Regions from separate parts of the Bradyrhizobium sp. SZCCHNRI3052 genome, predicted to be linked through region 3. Evidence: predicted binding sites of a transcription regulator. Region 3 holds the regulator's gene; each other region holds the start of a gene.
The links. The regulator PhoB, encoded in region 3, activates phosphate uptake and scavenging genes when phosphate is short. The targets are predictions, from matches to a motif close to TGTCATNNANCTGTCAT.
Positions count from the first base shown of each region.

Region 1: a site for PhoB is predicted at 3,453-3,469, ahead of phnC (phosphonate ABC transporter ATP-binding protein). Genes of this name have one in related genera too.
Region 2: a site for PhoB is predicted at 1,662-1,678, ahead of ugpB (sn-glycerol-3-phosphate ABC transporter substrate-binding protein UgpB). Genes of this name have one in related genera too.
Region 4: a site for PhoB is predicted at 2,268-2,284, ahead of QW887_RS01705 (glycerophosphodiester phosphodiesterase family protein). Genes of this name have one in related genera too.

Region 1 is NZ_JAUETW010000016.1:171,607-176,617, forward strand. Features, by position in the region: gene phnE (phosphonate ABC transporter, permease protein PhnE) at 1-541, opposite strand, end outside; gene phnE (phosphonate ABC transporter, permease protein PhnE) at 538-1,422, opposite strand; gene phnD (phosphonate ABC transporter substrate-binding protein) at 1,518-2,450, opposite strand; gene phnC (phosphonate ABC transporter ATP-binding protein) at 2,530-3,339, opposite strand; gene QW887_RS31190 (DapH/DapD/GlmU-related protein) at 3,514-4,176, shown strand; gene QW887_RS31195 (alpha-D-ribose 1-methylphosphonate 5-triphosphate diphosphatase) at 4,173-5,011, shown strand, end outside.
Region 2 is NZ_JAUETW010000004.1:217,992-223,002, forward strand. Features, by position in the region: gene QW887_RS14595 (organic hydroperoxide resistance protein) at 1-205, shown strand, start outside; gene QW887_RS14600 (CaiB/BaiF CoA-transferase family protein) at 327-1,529, shown strand; gene ugpB (sn-glycerol-3-phosphate ABC transporter substrate-binding protein UgpB) at 1,732-3,051, shown strand; gene ugpA (sn-glycerol-3-phosphate ABC transporter permease UgpA) at 3,102-3,983, shown strand; gene ugpE (sn-glycerol-3-phosphate ABC transporter permease UgpE) at 3,983-4,831, shown strand; gene QW887_RS14620 (sn-glycerol-3-phosphate import ATP-binding protein UgpC) at 4,961-5,011, shown strand, end outside.
Region 3 is NZ_JAUETW010000008.1:3,410-8,420, forward strand. Features, by position in the region: gene pstB (phosphate ABC transporter ATP-binding protein PstB) at 1-816, shown strand, start outside; gene phoU (phosphate signaling complex protein PhoU) at 847-1,563, shown strand; gene phoB (phosphate regulon transcriptional regulator PhoB) at 1,580-2,287, shown strand; gene QW887_RS21250 (trypsin-like serine protease) at 2,435-3,751, shown strand; gene QW887_RS21255 (HoxN/HupN/NixA family nickel/cobalt transporter) at 3,928-5,011, shown strand, end outside.
Region 4 is NZ_JAUETW010000001.1:369,033-374,043, forward strand. Features, by position in the region: gene QW887_RS01695 (polynucleotide kinase-phosphatase) at 1-704, opposite strand, end outside; gene QW887_RS01700 (3' terminal RNA ribose 2'-O-methyltransferase Hen1) at 713-2,092, opposite strand; gene QW887_RS01705 (glycerophosphodiester phosphodiesterase family protein) at 2,288-3,268, shown strand; gene QW887_RS01710 (TROVE domain-containing protein) at 3,352-4,692, opposite strand; tRNA gene QW887_RS01715 (tRNA-OTHER) at 4,869-4,943, opposite strand.

The DNA of each region.
Region 1 (5,011 bases), on a different contig from region 3:
GCCGCCGGTCGGCGCTCTCCATCGCCTCCGAGAACAGCTTGCCGAGCGCTCCGAAATCCGAGACCGCAATCGCCAGCACTCCGGCGAACGGCCCGAGGCCGACGACATTGATCCAGACCAGCGCCCAGATCAGTGTGTCGACGCCACGAATGGTGTCGAACAGGCGACGCACCGGAAAACGGAAGATCGCCGACGGGATGATATTCCTGGCTGCAAGCAGGCTGACCGGAAGAGCGAACACGGCCGCCAAGGTGGTGCCGAGCACCGCGATCGAGAGCGTCTCGCCGAGCGCCTTGAGATAAATCGGAAGCGATGAGCCGGGATCCGGCGGCAGCATCATCCGCGCGATCCAGCCGAGCTGGCCGAGGCCGGACAGCATCCGCGACGGCGAGAAGTCGAGATCGACCAGACCGAAGACGAAGATCGCCACGGCCAACGCCAGCACGAGCGGCGTTGCAAGGCGTGCGGACAGCGGCCGATTGAAGATCTGCGGATAGCGCTCGGCGAGCTGCTTCGGGTCGGGTGAGCCGGAGATACTCATGTGCGGGCCTCCGAGCCGAACAGGCGGCCGCGCAGCCAGCCGGCACCGATGTCGATCAGGAACACGGTGACCACGATCATGACAAGAATGGCGCTGACGTCGGAATAGTAGAACTTGCGGATCGCGACCACGAGCTCCTGGCCGATGCCGCCGGCACCGACGAAGCCCATCACGGACGCCTCGCGCACGTTGATCTCGAACCGCAGCAGCGTGTAGCTGGAGAAGCCGGCGATGACCTGGGGCAGCACGGCAAAGCGCATGCAGGACAGCCAGCTCGCGCCGGTGGCGCGCACGCCCTCGACCGGCTTCATGTCGGCGTTTTCGACGACCTCGGAGAACAGCTTGCCGAGCGCACCGCTCGAATGAAGGGCGATGGCGAGGACGCCCGGGATCGGCCCAAGCCCGAAAGCAATGACGAAGATCAGGGCGAACACGACGCTCGGAACGGTGCGGGCGAATTCCAGGAGCCGGCGCACCGTGAAGCGGATCCACGGCGCGGGCGAGGTGTTCTCGGCGGCGAAGAAGTTGAGACCGAATGCGACGAGCATTCCGGCCATCGTGCCGACGTAGCTGATCAGCAGCGTCTCTGCCAGAAGCTTGATCCACTTCTTGAAGCCCCAGAACCATTCGGGCAGATTGGTCCAGACCCGCTGCCCGTCGTCGAGCGTGAAGATGCGATCGAAGTAGCTGATGAAGTTGCCGAAGTAGGTATAGAACGTCCGCGGATTGACCTCGGCACCGATGGCCGCGGCGAAGAGCACCGCCAGGAATACCATGGCGGACAGGGCAAGACGCAATCGACGGCGCGAAACGGCCCGCCGATAGGTCTCGTTCAGAGCCGCAAGCTGCTGGCTCGGAAGGATCGAAACGGCAACAGCCATCGGCTTCGTGCTGCTCTTGGTTCGGACGTGCGAGGGATTCTTCAACGGACGAGCCGGGCCCCACGAGACCCGGCTCACCATCGATGGATCGTCGATCAGGACGCCTTCTTGCGCAGGCTGTCGACGAATTTGATCAGGTCGATCGTGCCATCCCAGTCCTTCGTCGTGGCAGGGTGGAAGCCCTTCTTCTGGCCGTCGGAGAGACGGTCGAAGGCGGCCTTGTCCTTGATCGGCGCATCGAAGAAGGCCTTGGCGATCGCCGATTTCAGATCGTCCGGCAGGTCCGTGTTGTAGGCGTAGGGGCCGTTGATGATCGGCGCCGACTTGTGAATGATGCGGAAGTCGTCCTTCTTCATCGGCGAACCGTCAGCGTTCTTCAGCATGCCCTTGGTCAGCATCTGGGCCAACGTCGAATCGTTGTCGCTCGTCCATTGGTTGGCCGCGATGTCGACAGTCCCCTGCGAAAGGGCCAGCACCGCGTTCTCGTGGCTGCCGGTGAAGACAACCTTGCCAAAATACGTCTCGGCGTCGGTCACGCCCATCTTGTTGAGCTCGAAGCGGGGCACGTTGTTGCCCGACGTTGAGTTCGGATCGACGAGGCCGAGATTCTTGCCCTTGAGGTCTTCGACCTTCCGGTACGGGCTGCTCGCCTTGACGAAGAACACCGAATAGTAGCCGGTGCTGCCGTCGGAGTTGATGTCGTTGGCGAAGGCATCGGTCTTGACCCCGGTGAGCCGGGCGCGGGCAAACGACGCCGAGCCATAGCTCGCGATGTGGATGTTGCCGGCGCGCTGGCCTTCGATCACGGCCGCATAATCGTTGGCGATACGCAGCGTCACCTTCACGCCCAGCTCTTTCGAGAGATAGTTCACGAAAGGCGTCCAGCGCTCGGTGACACCCGAGGCGTTCTCTGCCGGGACCACGGCGAAGGTCAGCTCAGGATACTTCGCCTTCCAGTCCTCGGCTGACGCCGAGGCCGTGAAAGCCAGCGCAGCGACGCCCGCCAGAACGATGCGACGATTGATCATAACATGCCCTCTTGTTGCAGTAAGTAACAGGTCTCGCCCCCGCGCCATGCGGAAGCTCGAGCTTGCAGAAATCCGCGTCTCAGGCCACGGCCGCTTCGCCAAGTACCGGCACCGTTGCCGCCGGTGCCGGATGGATCGAACCCATCACCTCGTCCGCCTCGAGATCGTAGAGTTCACGTGCGATCTGCGCCGTCAGCGCCGACGGCACGTCGTCGAACACGATCCGTCCGGTCGCCATGCCGATCAGGCGATCGCAATAGCTGCGCGCCAGATCGAGCGAATGCAGATTGCAGACGACGGTGATGCCGAAATGCTTGTTGATGCGCAGCAACGCGTCCATCACGATCTTGGTGTTACGGGGATCGAGCGAGGCGATCGGCTCGTCTGCGAGAATGATCTCGGGGTTCTGCACCATCGCGCGCGCGATCGCGACGCGCTGCTGCTGCCCGCCCGAGAGCTGATCGGCGCGCTGCGCGGCGAGGGAGGCCATGTCGAACTGTTCGAGCGCGGACAGCGCCATGGCGACATCCTCCGCTGGCCAGAGCAGCGCCAGCGAGCGCCACGACGGGATTTCGGCCAGTCGCCCCATCAGCACGTTCGTCAGCACGTCCAATCGGCCGACCAGATTGAACTGCTGGAAGATCATCGCCGAGCGCGCGCGCCACTGCCGCAGGTCACGGCCGCGCAGCGCCGTCACGTCGAGATCCTTGAAGAGGACGCGCCCGCCACTCACCGGGCTCAGACGATTGATGGACCGCAGCAGGGTCGACTTGCCGGCGCCGGAACGCCCGATCACGCCGACGAAGCTGCCCGGTGCAACAGAGAAGGATGCATTGTCGACTGCGGCTTTCATGCCAAAACGGCACGTCAGGCCATCCACCACCAGCATTGAATTCTCCAGACGCCTCGCTTTGGCCTATCGCTAGCGTCTGGATTCTACAGTTATGTGACAGGGACACTGCGGCGCCACGTCCGTCCACATGCCGGTCACAGTCATGCAGATGTCACGCCTCTGTCATAGGGGAGATCCAACACCCTCACAGGCGTAGAGACAGGACGCGAGATGGCCGGCAAGTCGCTTTCGATTGAACCTACCGTTGATCCCTCGGCCAAGCTCCAGGACGTGACGCTCGGCGCCTATTGCGAGATAGGCGCCCGCACCATCCTGCAGGAGGTGACGATGGGCGACTACTCCTATGTGGTCAACGATTCCCAGATCACCTACACGAGGATCGGGAAGTTCTGCTCGATCGCGGCGATGACCCGGATCAATCCGGGCAACCACCCGATGCAGCGGGCGACGCAGGCCCATTTCACCTATCGCGCCAGCGCCTATTTTCCAGGAGAGCCGGACGATGCGGAGTTCTTCGCCTGGCGGAGAGAGCATCATGTCCAGATCGGACACGATGTCTGGATCGGCCATGGCGCGATCGTGCTGCCGGGCCGCAACATCGGCACCGGCGCGGTCGTGGCGGCTGGCGCCATCGTCACCAAGGACGTTCCGGCCTATACCGTCGTCGCCGGCAATCCGGCGCGCCCGATCAAGCGCCGGTTTCCGCACGAGGTCGAGCAGCGGCTGCTGGATCTGGCGTGGTGGGATTGGAATCACGAGGCGCTGCGCGCGGCGCTGCCGGATTTTCGCAAGCTCGCGATCACTGCGTTTCTCGACAAATACGAGGCTGCCCTCGACGCGCGCGTCGCGGTGCTGCAGAGTGCCGCCCCATGACCGATATCTGCATCTCGCGAGGCCGCTGCCTCGTCGATACCGACCTCGTAGACACTTCCTTGATCATATCCGGCGGCGTGATCGCCGGCATCGGGACACCGGGACGCCGGTCGGGTCTCGAACTCGATGCGGAGGGGCTCACTGTGCTTCCCGGCATCGTCGACATCCACGGCGATGCGTTCGAGCGCCAGATGATGCCGCGCGCCGGGGTCGATTTCCCGACAGACGTTGCGCTGATCGACAGCGACCGCCAGGCCATCAGCAATGGCATCACCACGGTCTTTCACGCGACGACCTGGTCATGGGAGCCGGGCCTGCGCAGCGCCGACAATGCGCGGCGCCTGCTCGAATCGATCGAAGCGCTGCGCCCGCGGCTCGCAGCCGACACGCGCTTTCATCTGCGTCACGAGACCTTCAATCTCGACGATGAGGAGGAGATCGGCCGGTGGCTCGCCGACCGGCGCGTTGACCTGTTCGCCTTCAACGATCACATGGATTCGACGGTGGCGAGTCTGGACAAGCCGCACAAGCGCCAGCGCATGGTCGACCGCACCGGCCTGCCCGGCGCGGAGTTCGACCGGTTGGTCGCGCGCATCGCCGCTCGCGCCGACGCCGTTCCGGCCTCGATCGCGCGGCTGGCCGAGATCGCACGCAAGGCTGGTGTCCGCATGCTGTCGCATGACGACAACAGCCCGGCCATGCGCAAGGCGTTTCGCAGCCAGGGAGTGACCATCGCAGAGTTTCCGGTCAATGAGGAGACCGCGCGCGAGGCCGCTCAAGGGGACGACGCGATCGTATTCGGCGCGCCCAACGTCGTCCGTGGCGGCAGCCATAC
Region 2 (5,011 bases), on a different contig from region 3:
GGTTCCCGCCGACACGTCGGTGACCTCGACGGTCGGCATCGGCCCGCGCTCCGAAGGCGGCTTCGGCATCACCGTCGAGCTCGCAGTGTCGCTGCCCGGACTCGCCAAGGCCGACGCCGAAGCGCTGGTCGCCAAGGCGCACGAGGTGTGCCCCTATTCCAACGCCACGCGCGGCAATGTCGACGTCAAGCTGAGCGTCGTCTGAGCTTCAATTCCGTCATGCGGCAGGACGGCCTCCGTTGTCCTGCCGCATGGCAGCCCCCGTTTGCGCCGCCGCCGCAGCAATGCTTAATGATCGCGAGCTGAAACCAACCTCGCGACATCCGATGACACCCCAATTTGCTCCCGGCGCCATGGCCGGCCTGCGCGTGATCGATCTGACGCGCGTGCTCGGCGGCCCCTATTGCACGCAGATCCTGGCCGATCACGGCGCCGACGTGATCAAGGTCGAGCCGCCGGCCGGCGACGAGGTGCGCGACTGGGGTCCGCCCTTCCACGATGAGGACGCCGCCTATTTCGTCGGGATCAACCGCAACAAGCGCTCGATCGGCCTCGACCTCGCCTCCGAGGGCGGCCGCGCCGTGCTGATGCGGATGCTCGAGACGGCCGACGTGCTGATCGAGAACTTCAAGCCTGGCACCTTGGAGAAGTGGGGCATCGGCAGCGACACGCTGCGCGAGACATTCCCCAAGCTGGTGCACTGCCGCATCTGCGGCTTCGGCGCGGATGGCCCGCGCGGTGGCAATCCCGGCTACGACGCGATCATCCAGGCGATGACCGGCATGATCGCGGCGACCGGTTCGCCGCAGAGCGGACCGATGCGGATCGGCGTGCCGCTGGTCGACATCACCACCGGACTCTATGCCGCGATCGGCATCCTGATGGCGCTGTCGGAACGGCAGCGCTCGGGCATCGGTCAGTTCCTCGAGGTTACGCTGTATGAGACCGGCCTCGCGATCATGCATCCGCATACCGCAAACTACTTCATGCATGGCAAGCCGCCGTCGCTGACCGGCAACGAGCACCCGAACCTCGTTCCGTATGCGATCTTCGCGACCAAGACCGACGATATCTTCATCGGCGTCGGCAATGACGGCACCTTCCGCAAGCTCGCCAAGGAGATCGGCCGCCCCGAACTCGGCACCGATCCGCGCTTCGCCCGCAACAAGGATCGCGTCGCCAACCGCGAGGCGCTGCGCGCCGAGCTTGCCGCCGTGTTCAGCCAGTTCGAGGCGGAGCCGCTGTGCGACCGGCTGCTCGCGGCCGGTCTGCCGGCAGGACCCGTGCAGAAGATCGACCAGGCGCTGACCAATCCGCACACGATCTACCGCGGCGATGTCATCGAGAAGGACTGGTACAAGGGCGTCGCGTCGCCGATCCGGCTCGAACGCACCAAGCCGAGCCTGCGCTCCACCCCGCCGAAGTTCAGTCAGCACGCGCAGGAGGTGCTGACCGAGTTCGGTTACACGCCGAGCGAGATCGAGGCGCTGCTGTCCCAGGGCACGGTGTGCGCCGAGCGCAAGCGCTGAGGCGCCATCAGCCTGTCGTCTCTCACCGCCAGCGCCGGCCGGGGCACCGCCCCGGCGCGGCGCCGTCTCCCGCAAGTCGCTGCGTTCCGCCGCGATGAACGCGCTTTCCGCTGACGATCCAACCGGTTATACATTCACGAAACTGTCATCTCGCGCTGCTACGGCCGCGACGCCGATGACGTTTCACGGGAGGTATTCTTTAATGTCACTTCGCCAATTCTGGACGGCCGCGACTGCGGCAGTCACGCTGGTCCTGAGCGCCGCAGCACCTGCGCATGCCGTGACCGAAATCCAGTGGTGGCATGCGATGACCGGCGCCAACAACGACGTCATCGTCAAGCTCGCCAACGATTTCAACGCCTCGCAATCCGACTACAAGGTCGTCCCGACCTACAAGGGCAACTACGCCGACACGATGAATGCCGGCATCGCCGCCTTCCGCGCCGGCAATGCGCCCCACATCATGCAGGTGTTCGAGGTCGGCACCGCCACCATGATGGCCGCCACCGGCGCCGTGAAGCCGGTCTACAAGCTGATGCAGGACGCCGGCGAGACGTTCGACCCGAAGAGCTATCTGCCTGCGATCACGGGCTACTACTCGACCTCCAAGGGTGAGATGCTGTCGTTCCCCTTCAACTCGTCCTCCACGGTGATGTGGGTCAATCTCGACGAGCTGAAGAAGGTCAACGCCGAGATCCCGAAGACCTGGCCCGAACTGTTCGAGACCGCCAAGAAGCTGAAGGCGGCCGGCCATGCGACCTGCGGCTTCTCGGGCTCGTGGGTCACCTGGGTCAATCTCGAGCAGCTCTCCGCCTGGCACAACGTGCCGCTGGCCAGCAAGGCGAACGGTCTCGACGGCTTCGACACCGTGCTGGAGTTCAACGGTCCGCTGCAGGTCAAGCATCTCGAAAACCTGGTCGAGCTGCAGAAGGACAAGACCTACGACTATGCCGGCCGCACCAACACCGGCGAGGGCCGCTTCACCTCGGGCGAATGCCCGATCTACCTGACCTCGTCGGCGTTCTTCGGCAACGTCAAGGCCCAGGCCAAGTTCGCCTTCACCGCCGCGCCGATGCCGTATTATCCGGACGCCAAGGGCGCGCCGCAGAACTCGATCATCGGCGGCGCCTCGCTCTGGGTGATGGGCGGCAAGAGCGCGGACGAATACAAGGGCGTGGCGAAGTTCCTGACCTTCCTCTCGGACACCGATCGTCAGGTCTACATCCACAAGGCCTCGGGCTATCTGCCGATCACCAAAGCGGCCTATGCGAAGGCCAAGGCCGAGGGCTTCTACAAGGATCAGCCCTATCTGGAGACGCCGCTGCTCGAACTGACCAACAAGGAACCGACGGAGAATTCCCGCGGCCTGCGTCTGGGCAACATGGTGCAACTGCGTGACGTCTGGTCGGAGGAAATCGAGCAGGCTCTGGCCGGCAAGAAGACCGCCAAGCAGGCGCTGGACGCTGCCGTCGAGCGCGGCAACCAGATGCTGCGCCAGTTCGAAAAGACGGCCGTGAAGTGAGGCCATGAGCCGGCAGGCCGCCCCGCGGCCTGCCGGCTCGCCGACCGACCATGCAGAAGAACGCCATCTTTCAGTCAAAACTGCTGCCGTTCGTGCTGGTCGCTCCCCAGCTCGCGATCGTGCTGATCTTCTTCTATTGGCCCGCGATCCAGGCCGTCATCCAGTCGTTCCTGCTGCAGGACGCATTCGGCCTGTCCACGAGCTTCGTCTGGTTCGAGAACTACGCCGACCTGCTCAGCCAGCCGGACTATTTCCAGGCCATTCTCCGCACCTTCGGCTTCTCCTTCGCCATCGCGCTCTCGTCGCTGTCGGTCGCACTGCTGCTCGCGGTCATGGCGGATAAGCCGCTGCGCGGCGTCACGCTGTACCGGACGCTGCTGATCTGGCCCTATGCCGTGGCGCCGCCGGTGGTGGGCGTGCTCTGGATCTTCATGCTCCACCCGTCGCTCGGCGTGATCTCGCGCTATCTGCGCGCTGTTGGCATCGACTGGAATCCGCTGCTCGACGGCGACCAGGCGGCGCTGCAGATCATCCTCGCGGCCGCCTGGAAGCAGATCTCCTACAACTTCCTGTTCTTCCTCGCCGGGCTGCAGAGCATCCCCCGGAGCGTGCTCGAGGCCGCCGCGATCGACGGCGCGCGGCCGATGCGGCGGTTCTGGACCGTGACCTTCCCGCTGCTGTCGCCGACCATCTTCTTCCTGCTGGTCATCAACATCGTCTACGCCTTCTTCGAGACCTTCGGCATCATCGACACGATGACCCGCGGCGGTCCTGGCAAATCCACCGAGACGCTGGTCTACAAGGTCTATACCGATGGCCTGCTCGGCGGCAATCTCGGCTCGTCGGCCGCACAATCCGTCGTTCTGATGGTCATCGTCATCGTGCTGACGGCGATCCAGTTCCGCTTCGTCGAGCGCAAGGTGACCTACTGATGGTCGAGCAAGAAGGCATTCGACGCTACGTCGCGCACGCCATCCTGTGGATCGGAATCGCGATCGTCGCGTTCCCGGTCTATCTCGCATTCGTCGCCTCGACGCAGGACAATGCGGTGATCGCCAACGGGCAGATGTCGCTGCTGCCTGGCGGGCACTTCCTGTCGACCTACTATCAGACGATCTTCGTTGGCACGAGCGGCTCGACCCGCGAGCCGGTTGCGACCATGCTTTTGAACTCGCTGGTCATGGCGCTGCTGATCGCCGTCGGCAAGATCGCGATCTCGATCATCTCGGCCTATGCGGTCGTCTACTTCCGCTTCCCGTTCCGCATGGCGATCTTCTGGCTCATCTTCATCACCCTCATGCTGCCGGTCGAGGTGCGCATCTATCCGACCTACAAGATCGTCGCCGACCTCCACATGCTCGACAGTTATGCCGGGCTCGCGCTGCCGCTGATCGCGTCCGCCACCGCCACGCTGCTGTTCCGCCAGTTCTTCATGACGGTGCCGGACGAGCTGCTGGAGGCGTCCCGCATCGACGGCGCCGGGCCGTTCCGCTTCTTCTGGGACACCCTGCTGCCGCTGTCGCGCACCAACATGGCGGCGCTGTTCGTGATCCTGTTCATCCTCGGCTGGAATCAATATCTCTGGCCGCTGCTGATCACGACGCGCGACGACATGCAGACCATCCAGATCGGCATCCGCAAGATGATCACGACGACCGACGCGCTGACGGAGTGGCCGGTCGTCATGGCGACCGCCGTGCTCGCGATGCTGCCGCCGGTGTTCGTCGTCGTCGTCATGCAGCGCCTGTTCGTCAAGGGGCTGGTGGAGACGGAAAAGTGAGAGGGGCGAATAGCAAATGGCGAGTGGCGAATAGGGAGATCCGAACATGAGGATGCATTCGCCCTTCCCTATTCGCCACTCCCTATTCGCCATTCGCCACTCGTCACTTCCTCCTTATCGGTAACCGCCATGGCCAACGTCACCCTCCGCAACGTCCGCAAGGTCTACCAGGGCGGCTTC
Region 3 (5,011 bases):
GAACTGTCCGTCTCCGTCAGTCAGCCCAATCACGCTCTTCACGGCAAGGCGCTTCCGGATGCGCCGGCCAAGGTGACCGCGCGCAACCTCAACTTCTACTACGGCGACCATCATGCGCTGAAGAACATCAACCTGTCGCTGGGCACCAACCGCGTCACCGCGTTCATCGGCCCGTCCGGCTGCGGCAAGTCCACGCTGCTGCGCATCTTCAACCGGATGTACGATCTCTATCCGGGGCAGCGGGCGACCGGGCAGCTGATGCTCGACAACACCAACATCCTCGATCCCAAGCTCGATCTGAACCTGCTGCGTGCCCGGGTCGGCATGGTGTTCCAGAAGCCGACGCCGTTCCCGATGACGATCTACGAGAACATCGCCTTCGGCATCCGCCTCTATGAGAAGATCTCCAAGTCGGAGATGGACGACCGGGTCGAGAAGGCGCTGCGCGGCGGCGCGTTGTGGAACGAGGTCAAGGACAAGCTCAACGCCTCGGGCCTGTCGCTGTCCGGCGGCCAGCAGCAGCGGCTGTGCATCGCGCGTACCGTGGCGGTCCGGCCGGAGGTGATCCTGTTCGACGAGCCGTGCTCGGCGCTCGATCCGATCTCGACCGCCAAGGTCGAGGAGCTGATTCAGGAACTCGCCGAAAACTATACGATCGCCATCGTGACGCATAACATGCAGCAGGCGGCGCGCGTCTCCGACAAGACCGCCTTCATGTATCTCGGCGAGCTGATCGAGTTCGACGACACCAGCAAGATCTTCACCTCGCCGAGCGATCGGCGGACCCAGGATTACATCACCGGCCGGTTCGGCTGACGCCGACGACATTGTCTTCAGGAGATCATCATGGCCAGTGAACATACCGCCAAGGCGTTCGACAGCGATCTGCAGGACCTCACCCGTCTGGTATCGGAGATGGGCGGCCTCGCCGAGCGGCTGATCGTCGATTCCGTCGATGCGCTGGTGCGACGCGACATCGCGCTCGGCCAGAAGGTGGTCGCCACCGACGCCGAGGTCGACAAGCTGCAACGCATCATCGAGGAGCGCGCCGTTCTTACCATCGCCCGGCGACAGCCGATGGCGGTCGACCTGCGTGAGATCGTCGGCGCGATGCGCGTGGCGACCGATCTGGAGCGTATCGGCGATCTCGCCAAGAACATCGGCAAGCGCGTCGCGGCGCTGGAGAGCGACTTCCATCCGCTGAAGCTGATCCGCGGGCTCGAGCACATGACCGATCTCGTGCAGTCGCAGGTCAAGACGGTGCTGGACGCCTATGCCGCGCACGATTTGCCGGCGGCGATGACGGTGTGGAAGGGCGATGAGGAAGTCGATGCCATCTGCACCTCGCTGTTTCGCGAGCTCCTGACCTACATGATGGAGGATCCGCGCAACATCTCGTTCTGCATCCACCTGATGTTCTGCGCCAAGAACATCGAGCGCATCGGCGATCACGCGACCAACATCGCCGAGACGGTGTTCTATATGATCGAAGGCCAGCAGATCATGGACAAGCGCCCGAAGGGCGACATGACGAGCTTCGCATCGACGATCCCCGGCAACTGAGAGAGACGGTTCAGACATGGGCGCCCGAATTCTGGTGGTGGAGGACGAGGAGGCGCTGACGACGCTGCTGCGCTACAACCTCGAGGCCGAAGGCTACGAGGTCGAGACCGTGGCGCGCGGCGACGAGGCCGACACGCGCCTGAAGGAGCGTGTTCCCGATCTCGTCGTGCTCGACTGGATGCTGCCGGGCCTGTCCGGCATCGAGCTGTGCCGCCGCCTGCGGGCGCGGACCGAGACCCGGCAGTTGCCGATCATCATGCTCACCGCACGCGGCGAGGAGAGCGAGCGCGTGCGCGGCCTCGCGACCGGCGCCGACGACTACATCGTCAAGCCGTTCTCGGTGCCGGAGCTTCTGGCGCGGGTGAAAGGCCTGCTGCGGCGGGCGAGTCCGGAGCGGCTGGCGACCGTGCTGTCCTATGGCGACATCGAGCTCGACCGCGAGAAGCGCCGCGTGGCGCGCTCTGGTAGGCCGATCGATCTCGGCCCGACCGAATACCGCCTGCTCGAGTTCTTCCTGGAGCATCCCGGCCGCGTGTTCAGCCGCGAGCAGCTGCTCGACAGTGTCTGGGGCCGCGACATCTACATCGACGAGCGCACCGTCGACGTCCATATCGGCCGCCTGCGCAAGCTGCTCAATCCCGGCCGCGAGCAGGACCCGATCCGCACCGTGCGCGGCGCCGGTTATGCGCTCGATGATCGCTTCGCCAAGAGCGAGCAGGTGTAAGGGGCGATCGGGCGTGAGGACGCAGCAGGTGTGAGACGCGAGGCGGCCCGATTGAGGAGATCGCGGTCCGCTTTCCGCCACGCCGCCGCCGTCTTGATCGTGTCTGCTTCGTGGCCCGTCACGATGTTTCGGTGCCAGCGGACGCCCTTGATCAAGACCATCATCATATCTCTTGCCGTGCTGCTCGGCGGCGCGGCGGGCGCCACGGCCGCCGAGCTCGAAGACGCGGTCGCGGCGGCAGGCAACGGGCAGCATGCGGCGGCGATGCGACGGCTGCTGCCGCTGGCCGCCAAGGGCGATGCGCGGGCGCAGTTCGACGTCGGCTTCATGCACGCCTTCGGCTGGGGCCAACCGCGCAACCCCGCCGAGGCGCTGGCGTGGTACCGCAAGGCCGCCGATCAGGGGCTCGCTGTCGCGCAACACTATCTCGGCATCGCCTACGTCAACGGCGAAGGTGTTGCGAGCAATTACGGCGAAGCCGGCCGCTGGTTCAGCCGCGCCGCGGCGCAGGGCTTCGCCCAGTCGCAATACATGCTCGGCCTGATGCTGCTCGACGGCCGCGGTGTGAAACAGGACGTCGTGCAGGGCTATGCCTGGCTGGTGATGGCGGGCCGTAGCGGCGTGCGATCGGCCGGCCGCGACGTGCAGCGGGTCAAGTTGACCGAGCCGCAGCGCGTCCAGGCCCAGAGTGCCATTGCGGCCTGGCGGCCGAAGCCGGAATCGGCGGAGGCCGGCATCGCCGCTCCGCGTCCGGAGCAACTGCTCGGGCTCGACCGCCACATCGGCGAGGTCGTCGATCCCACCTCGTGGCCGGCGTCGTCGATCGGCGTCGTCACCGTCGCGCAATACTCGACCGGCGGCTGGTGCACCGGCACGCTGGTCGCGCCGCGCGTCGTGCTCACCGCGGCGCATTGCGTGTTCAACGGCGTGGCGCAGGTCAGCCCCGGCAACGTCCGCTTCCTGGCCGGCATGAACAGGGGCACGCCGGCGGCATCGTCGGTCGCCGACAAGCTGATCGTGGCGCCCGATTTCGTCCCGACCCGGCACGACAGATGGTCGCTCGACCGCTCGCCCGCCGATTGGGCACTGATCGTGCTGAAGGACGCGCTGCCGTCGAAGCCGGTTGAGGTCAGGGCGCTGACGCGCGAGGAATTGCAGGCTGCGACCACGGCCGGAACCATCTCCGAGATCGGCTATGGCCAGGAGCGGCGCTATTCGCCGACCGGCCAGCGCAATTGCAGCGCCGGCATGACCAAGGACGAGATGCTGCTGACGGTGCATTGCCTCGCCAATTTCGGCTATTCGGGCTCCCCCATCATGGCCGACGTCGGCGGACAGCCGGCCGTGGTCGGCATCTTCTCGGCGTTCCACGAGGAGACCCGGCTGATGTTCGCCGCCCCCGCGAGCCAGTTCGAGGCGGTCGTGCGGCGCGAGATCACGGCACAGAGTGCCTCGATGCGGTGAGCGAAGGAGGGGCGAGAGAAGAAGATGTCCCGCCGCTGGTCATGATCTGTGCGTGACTGGATAGCGGGTTGCCAAGCGAGAGGGCAATCCGGGAAGGGCCGCCCACGTTTTCCTGCAGTTTTTGCCTGCAGCGGGGGGCTTTACCGAACTGGCCTGGCTCTTGCTATAGTCCGAGTATGACGATTGTTCAAATTGATCATCCTCGTGCCCCTCGGCTGCTGTGGTGGCGATCGCAGCCCGGCCGCAACGTTGCGCTCGTCGGCGGGCTGGTCGCCGCCAACGCGCTCGCCTGGGCCTGGGCGTTCGCGCTCTACGCCGACCGGCCCACCATCGTCGGCACCGCGATGCTGGCCTGGCTGCTCGGACTGCGCCATGCGGTCGATGCGGATCACATCGCGGCGATCGACAACGTCGTACGGAAGCTGGTGCAGGACGGTAGCGCCCCGCGCGCCGCCGGCCTGTATTTTGCGCTCGGCCATTCCAGCGTCGTCGTCATCGCCACCATCGTCGTGAGCCTCATCGCCGGCGCCGACCTCCTGGATGAAGAGAGCGCGATCAGGGCGATCGGCGGCGTCATCGGCACGTCGGTGTCGGCCGGCTTCCTGCTGCTGATCGCGTTGGCGAACCTCATTCTGTTCGTGAACCTCTGGCGCCGCGCCGCACAGCCGCAGTCCGAGATGGAAACCGCCGGAAGCTCCGGACGGGGCATCCTCTTCCGCCTGCTGCGCCCGGTGCTCCGCCTGGTGGGACGCGCCTGGCACATGTATCCGCTCGGTTTCCTGTTCGGTCTCGGCTTCGACACTGCGAGCGAGATCGGGCTTCTCAGCCTGTCGGCAACCGAGGCAGCGCGCGGCGCGAGCCTCGCCCATGTCCTGGTGTTTCCGGCGCTGTTCGCGGCTGCGATGGCCACCGTCGACACCGCCGACAGCATGCTGATGGCGGGCGCCTATCGCTGGGCGCTGACCGATCCCGCACGCAAGCTGCGCTATAACCTCGTGATCACCGGCGCATCCGTTGCCATCGCGCTGGTGATCGGCGGCTTCGAGGCGATCACGCTGTTGGCGCCGCGGCTTGGCCTGACCGGGGGATGGACGGGGGTCGCCACCGCGCTGGGCGACGATGTCGCCAATCTCGGGATCGTCGCGATTGGCCTGTTCGGACTGATCTGGGCGGTCGCCATGCTGCTCGGTCGCAGCCAGCGCGGTTCCGAGGCTATCCCCGGGGAAGCGCTTGCCAGTGTTCATGCGGGGGCGCTAAACC
Region 4 (5,011 bases), on a different contig from region 3:
TCGACGAGATCGCCGACGAACACGAGCTTGCGGCCTGCGGGCGGCGTGACGCTGACGGCGCGCCGGCCGTCGTCATCGCGCCATCTGACCTGATAGCCGAGCTTCGCCAGCAGCGCCTGCAACTCATCAGCGCAGCCATGGACGTCACCGATGATGTCGAACGGCCCGGTGTCGTGCCGCTTGTCGGTCCACAGCGGCTGCCGCGCGATGGTGGCGGCCTCGATGCGCGCGACGCTGTCGAGCTTCCACACCTGACGAAAGCCTTCGCGCTGCAGGCCACCGAAGCCACGGCGGACCTCCGAGACCATGCGCTGCACGACCGGGCCGCCGAAGCTGCGCTCAGGCCGCGACTTGTTTCTGTCGATGCAGACGTCGATGCCGGGATCGAACACGATCGCGACCGGCAGCGCATGCCATTTTCGCGCCAGCTCGACCCAGCCCTTGCGGTCGGCGGGGCGCACATTGGTGGCGTCGATCACCGCGAGCCGGCGGTGCTTCAGCCGCTTGCCGGCGATCTCGCGGACGATGTCGAACGCGTCGGCGGAGACGCCCTGGTCGGTCTCGTCGTCGGCGACGAGCGCGCGGCAATGATCCGAGGAGATCACCTCGGTCGGCAGGAAATGCTTCGCAGCAAAGGTCGACTTGCCGGAGCCGGTCGAGCCGATCAGCACGATCAGCGCGAAATCGGGGATGTCGATGTTCATGGAATTGCTCAGCGGGTGAAGACGGCCATTTGCGTCGGCGCGCCATGGCTCTCGTCGTGATGGCCGATGCCGGAGAAGGCGGCCTGATAGTTGAAGGTTGCGCAGATCCGCTGCGCCCAGTCGGCAAACTCGGCGCGCGACCATTCGAAGCGATGGTCGCGGTGGCGGAACTGCCCGGCGGGCAGGCTCGGAAACAGTGCGTTGTATTCGGCGTTCGGCGTGGTAACGATCACCGCGCGCGGCCGCGCTGCGCCGAACACCACGCGCTCGAGCATCGGCAGTCGGTCGGGATCGAGGTGCTCGATCACCTCGACCAGTGCCGCCGCATCGGCCTCGGCCCAGCGCGCATCGCGATAGGTGAGCGAACCGTGCAACAGCATGACGCGACCCTCGGGCGGCGCGCCGGGCGCGCCCAGCTTCAGCCGCTTGGCCGCGCGCTCCAGTTCGCGGACGGCGGGATCGAGCCCGATCAGCCTGTCGACCCAGCGCTCGCGGACCAGGAGCTGCAGCAGCCTGCCTTCGCCGCACCCGAGGTCGGCGACAATTTTGGCGCCGCTCGCCCGCAACGCCTCGACCACGGCGGCCATGCGCAGGTCGTTGAGGCGGGTCGGCGCCTCCAGTGTCTCTTCTGACTCGCTGCGCGCCTCGGGCTCGATGGCCTCGTCCTGCGTCTCCGGCGCGAGCCGGGCCAGCGCCGCGCGCGCGAGCACGCCGCGATGGCGCAGATAGCGGCGCACGATCAGCTCCTTGGCGGGGTGGGCGTCGAGCCAGCCTTCGCCGCGTTTGAGCAGCTTGTCGATCTCCTCGTCGCCGACCCAATAATGCTTGGCGTCGTCCATGACGGGGATCAGCACGTAGAGATGATTGAGGAGCGCGCTGAGCCGCGCGGTGCCGCGCAAGGTGAGCCGGACGTAGCGGCTCGACGGATCGCCTTGCGGTCCCGGGATCGCGGTGAGATCGACCTGCCAGCCGAGCGGCTCGAACAAATGCCGCAGCACGGCTTCGCCGCCGCGCAGGGGCAGGGGTGTCACAACCGCTTCGAGTGCAATGGCGCTGTCGGCGAGCTCCTGGCGCGCGCTGCTGACGCCGTTCATCGCGGTCCGGAACGCCTTGTTCAGCGCGACCGACAGGAACGACGACGCGGCATAGGGCCTGTCGTTGACATATTGGTCGAGCAGCCCGTCGCTCTGGCCTTTGCCGCGGACGAGGCCGATCGGGTCGACGTCGAGCACCAGCGCCGCCTCGCAGCGGCTCTCGCTGGCCTCGGGATAGAAGATCAGCGCCTTGCCAAAGGTGAGCTCGAGCTCGTGCAGCCGCTCCGGATGCTTGTTGAGCAGGTAGCCGAGATCGGTGGCAGGCTGATGGGTGGTGGCGATGGACAGAAACATGAGGTCAGATACCGGATGAAGGAACAGCGATCCAGTGCTTCGAAGCCAAAGTTTGGCGGTGGCCGTTCTCGCATTCGCTTTCGCATCGGCTCTGGGAGCGTTGGACAAAAGGTGCACCATCTCCGCAAGACGGCTCTTGCGCAGAACGAGGGCAGGGACGCAATTCGGCTCGAATCGTCATGGAATTGACATCGCATGAGCAGAGTCCTGAAAATCGCCGGGCTGCTGGTGCTGATCTGCGCCGGCTTCATGTTCTTCAACAACGCCAATCTGCAGGTGACAAAGGAGGCTGGGCGGCTGCATCTCCTGGCTCATCGCGGTTTGTCACAGCAGTTCGATCGCACCGGCCTGACGAGCGAAACCTGCACCGCGGCGCGGATGCTGCCGCCGACGCATGAGTATCTCGAGAACACCATCGCCTCGATGCACGCCAGCTTTCTGGCCGGCGCCGATATCGTGGAATTCGACGTGCACCCAACCACCGATGGCCAGTTCGCGGTGTTCCATGACTGGACGCTCGACTGTCGCACCGATGGCAAGGGCGTCACGCGCGAGCATGCGATGACGGCGTTACGGCAGCTCGATATCGGTTATGGCTACACCGCCGATGGCGGCCGCACCTTTCCATTCCGCGGCAAGGGCGTCGGCCTGATGCCGTCGCTGGACGAGGTGCTCGCAGCCTTTCCGGACAAGGCTTTCCTGATCAACGTCAAGAGCAATGATCCGGCGGAAGGCCGACTGCTGGCGGATGCTCTGGCGCGCTTGCCTGGCGCGCGACGGGCGCGACTGACGGTCTATGGCGGCGACGCGCCGATCGCGACGCTCAGGGCGTCTCTGCCGGATCTCAAGGTCATGTCGCGCGGCATGCTGAAGAGCTGCCTGGTCCGTTATCTCGGTTATGGCTGGACCGGCCTGGTGCCGTCCGCGTGCCACAACATGATGGTGCTGGTCCCGATCAATGTCGCGCCGTGGCTGTGGGGCTGGCCGGACCGATTCCTCGCGCGCATGACGCGCGCCGAAAGCAGCGTCTTCGTCGTCGGCTCCTATAGTGGTGAGGCCTTCTCGGCCGGGCTGGACACACCGGACGACATCGCCAGGTTGCCCAAGAACTTTACCGGCGGCGTCATGACCGACGAGATCGAAACCGTGGCGCCGCTGCTGAAGCAGACGCCTTGAAGCAGGCAGCGCAAGTCGGCGCCGAATGTGCCTGATTAACGGAAGACCCGGGCGCGTCCGTGACGCGTCCGGGTCCGTTGTCGTCAGTGCAGGGTCGCGCCGCGCAGAGTCTCCTCATGCGCCGCGATCCAGGCGATCACGGCCTCGGAGAAGCCGTCGACCCGCGTCCAGGGTCCGTAGCCGACCCCGTGCTGGTACGACGCCACGTTGACCATGGTCCCGCGCGCCTTGGGCGCCGGCACCGCATCGTGACTCTGCTCGTCGGTGAAGACGATCAGGCGGTCTCCCTTGCGGTCGACCTCGCCCACCGCACGCCCGAGATAGGTCCCGGAATGCGGCTGCGATCCGAGGATCGCGTCGCGCAGCGCAAAGCCACGCCGCGGCGGCACCTTCACGACCTTGTCGCTGAACGTGAAGATCTCCACCTCGTCGCAGACCTCGCGGGCCAGGATCGCCAGCCCGCACGCCGCGTCCGCGCGCGTCATCTCCGACTTCGCCGACAGCGATGCGAACATCGAGCCGGAGACGTCGATCAGCAGCCGCGTGCGGCCCGGAAGCCGCGCGTAGCCCTTGATCGACCGGAGCATCGCGGCCTCGAGCTCGGGCTCGAAGTCCGGCGCGTGCCGGGCCGCCGTGATGAACCGATACGGGAGGATCCTGTCCGTCCGCATCGTCTCGATCGCGGCCGCGATAATCGACCGCGACACCCCGGCCTGTTGCATCAGGCGCAGGTTGCGCAGCAACGCCAGCGCTCCGAGCCGCTTCTCCGAGAGCAGCCGCTCGAAGCTCGCGCGCTTGTCCGCACCGGCCGAGAGCGCGACCTCCCAGGTGTCGGGCGACGGCAGCCCGCCATCGGCGAGCTGCTTCCACACCGCCTCCTGGGCGGCATCCCTGGGCTTGGCGTGCACCAGGAACAGCACGTCGCGAAGCCGCACCGGTACCTCGCGGTCATACTTCGCGAGCTGATAGGCGTCGAACTTGGCGAACGCCTTCGCCAGCCCCTTCTTGACCTGCGCCGAGACCGGCTGCCGCTTGCGCTGCTGCTGCGGACCCAGAGAATCCGCCCAGTAGATCGCCAGCAGCTCGGTCATCTCGTCCGGCCGCTGGATGATGCGCGACAGCGTCTCGGCGACCAGCGCACGGTGCGTCGGCAGCCGCGCCATCTCGCGGGCGACGAGCAGCGGCGCATGCCGCAGCTTCATCTCCTCGCGTGCACGGACCGCGAGCTGAGCCACCTCGCGCGGCTCGACCAGCGGCACCAGCGCCTTGATGCGCTCGGCGATCGCGATCCCGTCCTCGTAGAACTGGTCCTCCCACAGCAGGCAGCTCATCAGCGTGCGCTGCAGCGCCTGCTCGGGCGCGAGCTGCCGGGACGGCGCACCCTCATGGGTGAAGGCGCGCAGGAACTTGTTGAGCCTGACCATGATGGCCTCCTCTCTGGGTTGATGATGGATGGAATGGCCGGAGCACCGGCCGTCACGCATGATCTCGTCTCGGAGACCATGCGCGGCAGGGGACCGCGCGCCGGGAACGGGCGAATGCTGAGTTCCGCTCCACTGGCATGGAGCGGATAGCGCTCTGCCGCTGAGCTACCGGCGCATGGAACGCCGGATGGGAGTCGAACCCACGACCTCTCGATCCGCAATCGAAGTATCAGCACTCTTCACCACGGCGCGTGGAAGAAGGCGGCGCAGCAGGTAGCTGCGCCGTAACGACGTGACCGCCTGTTCGATGAGGGTCAGC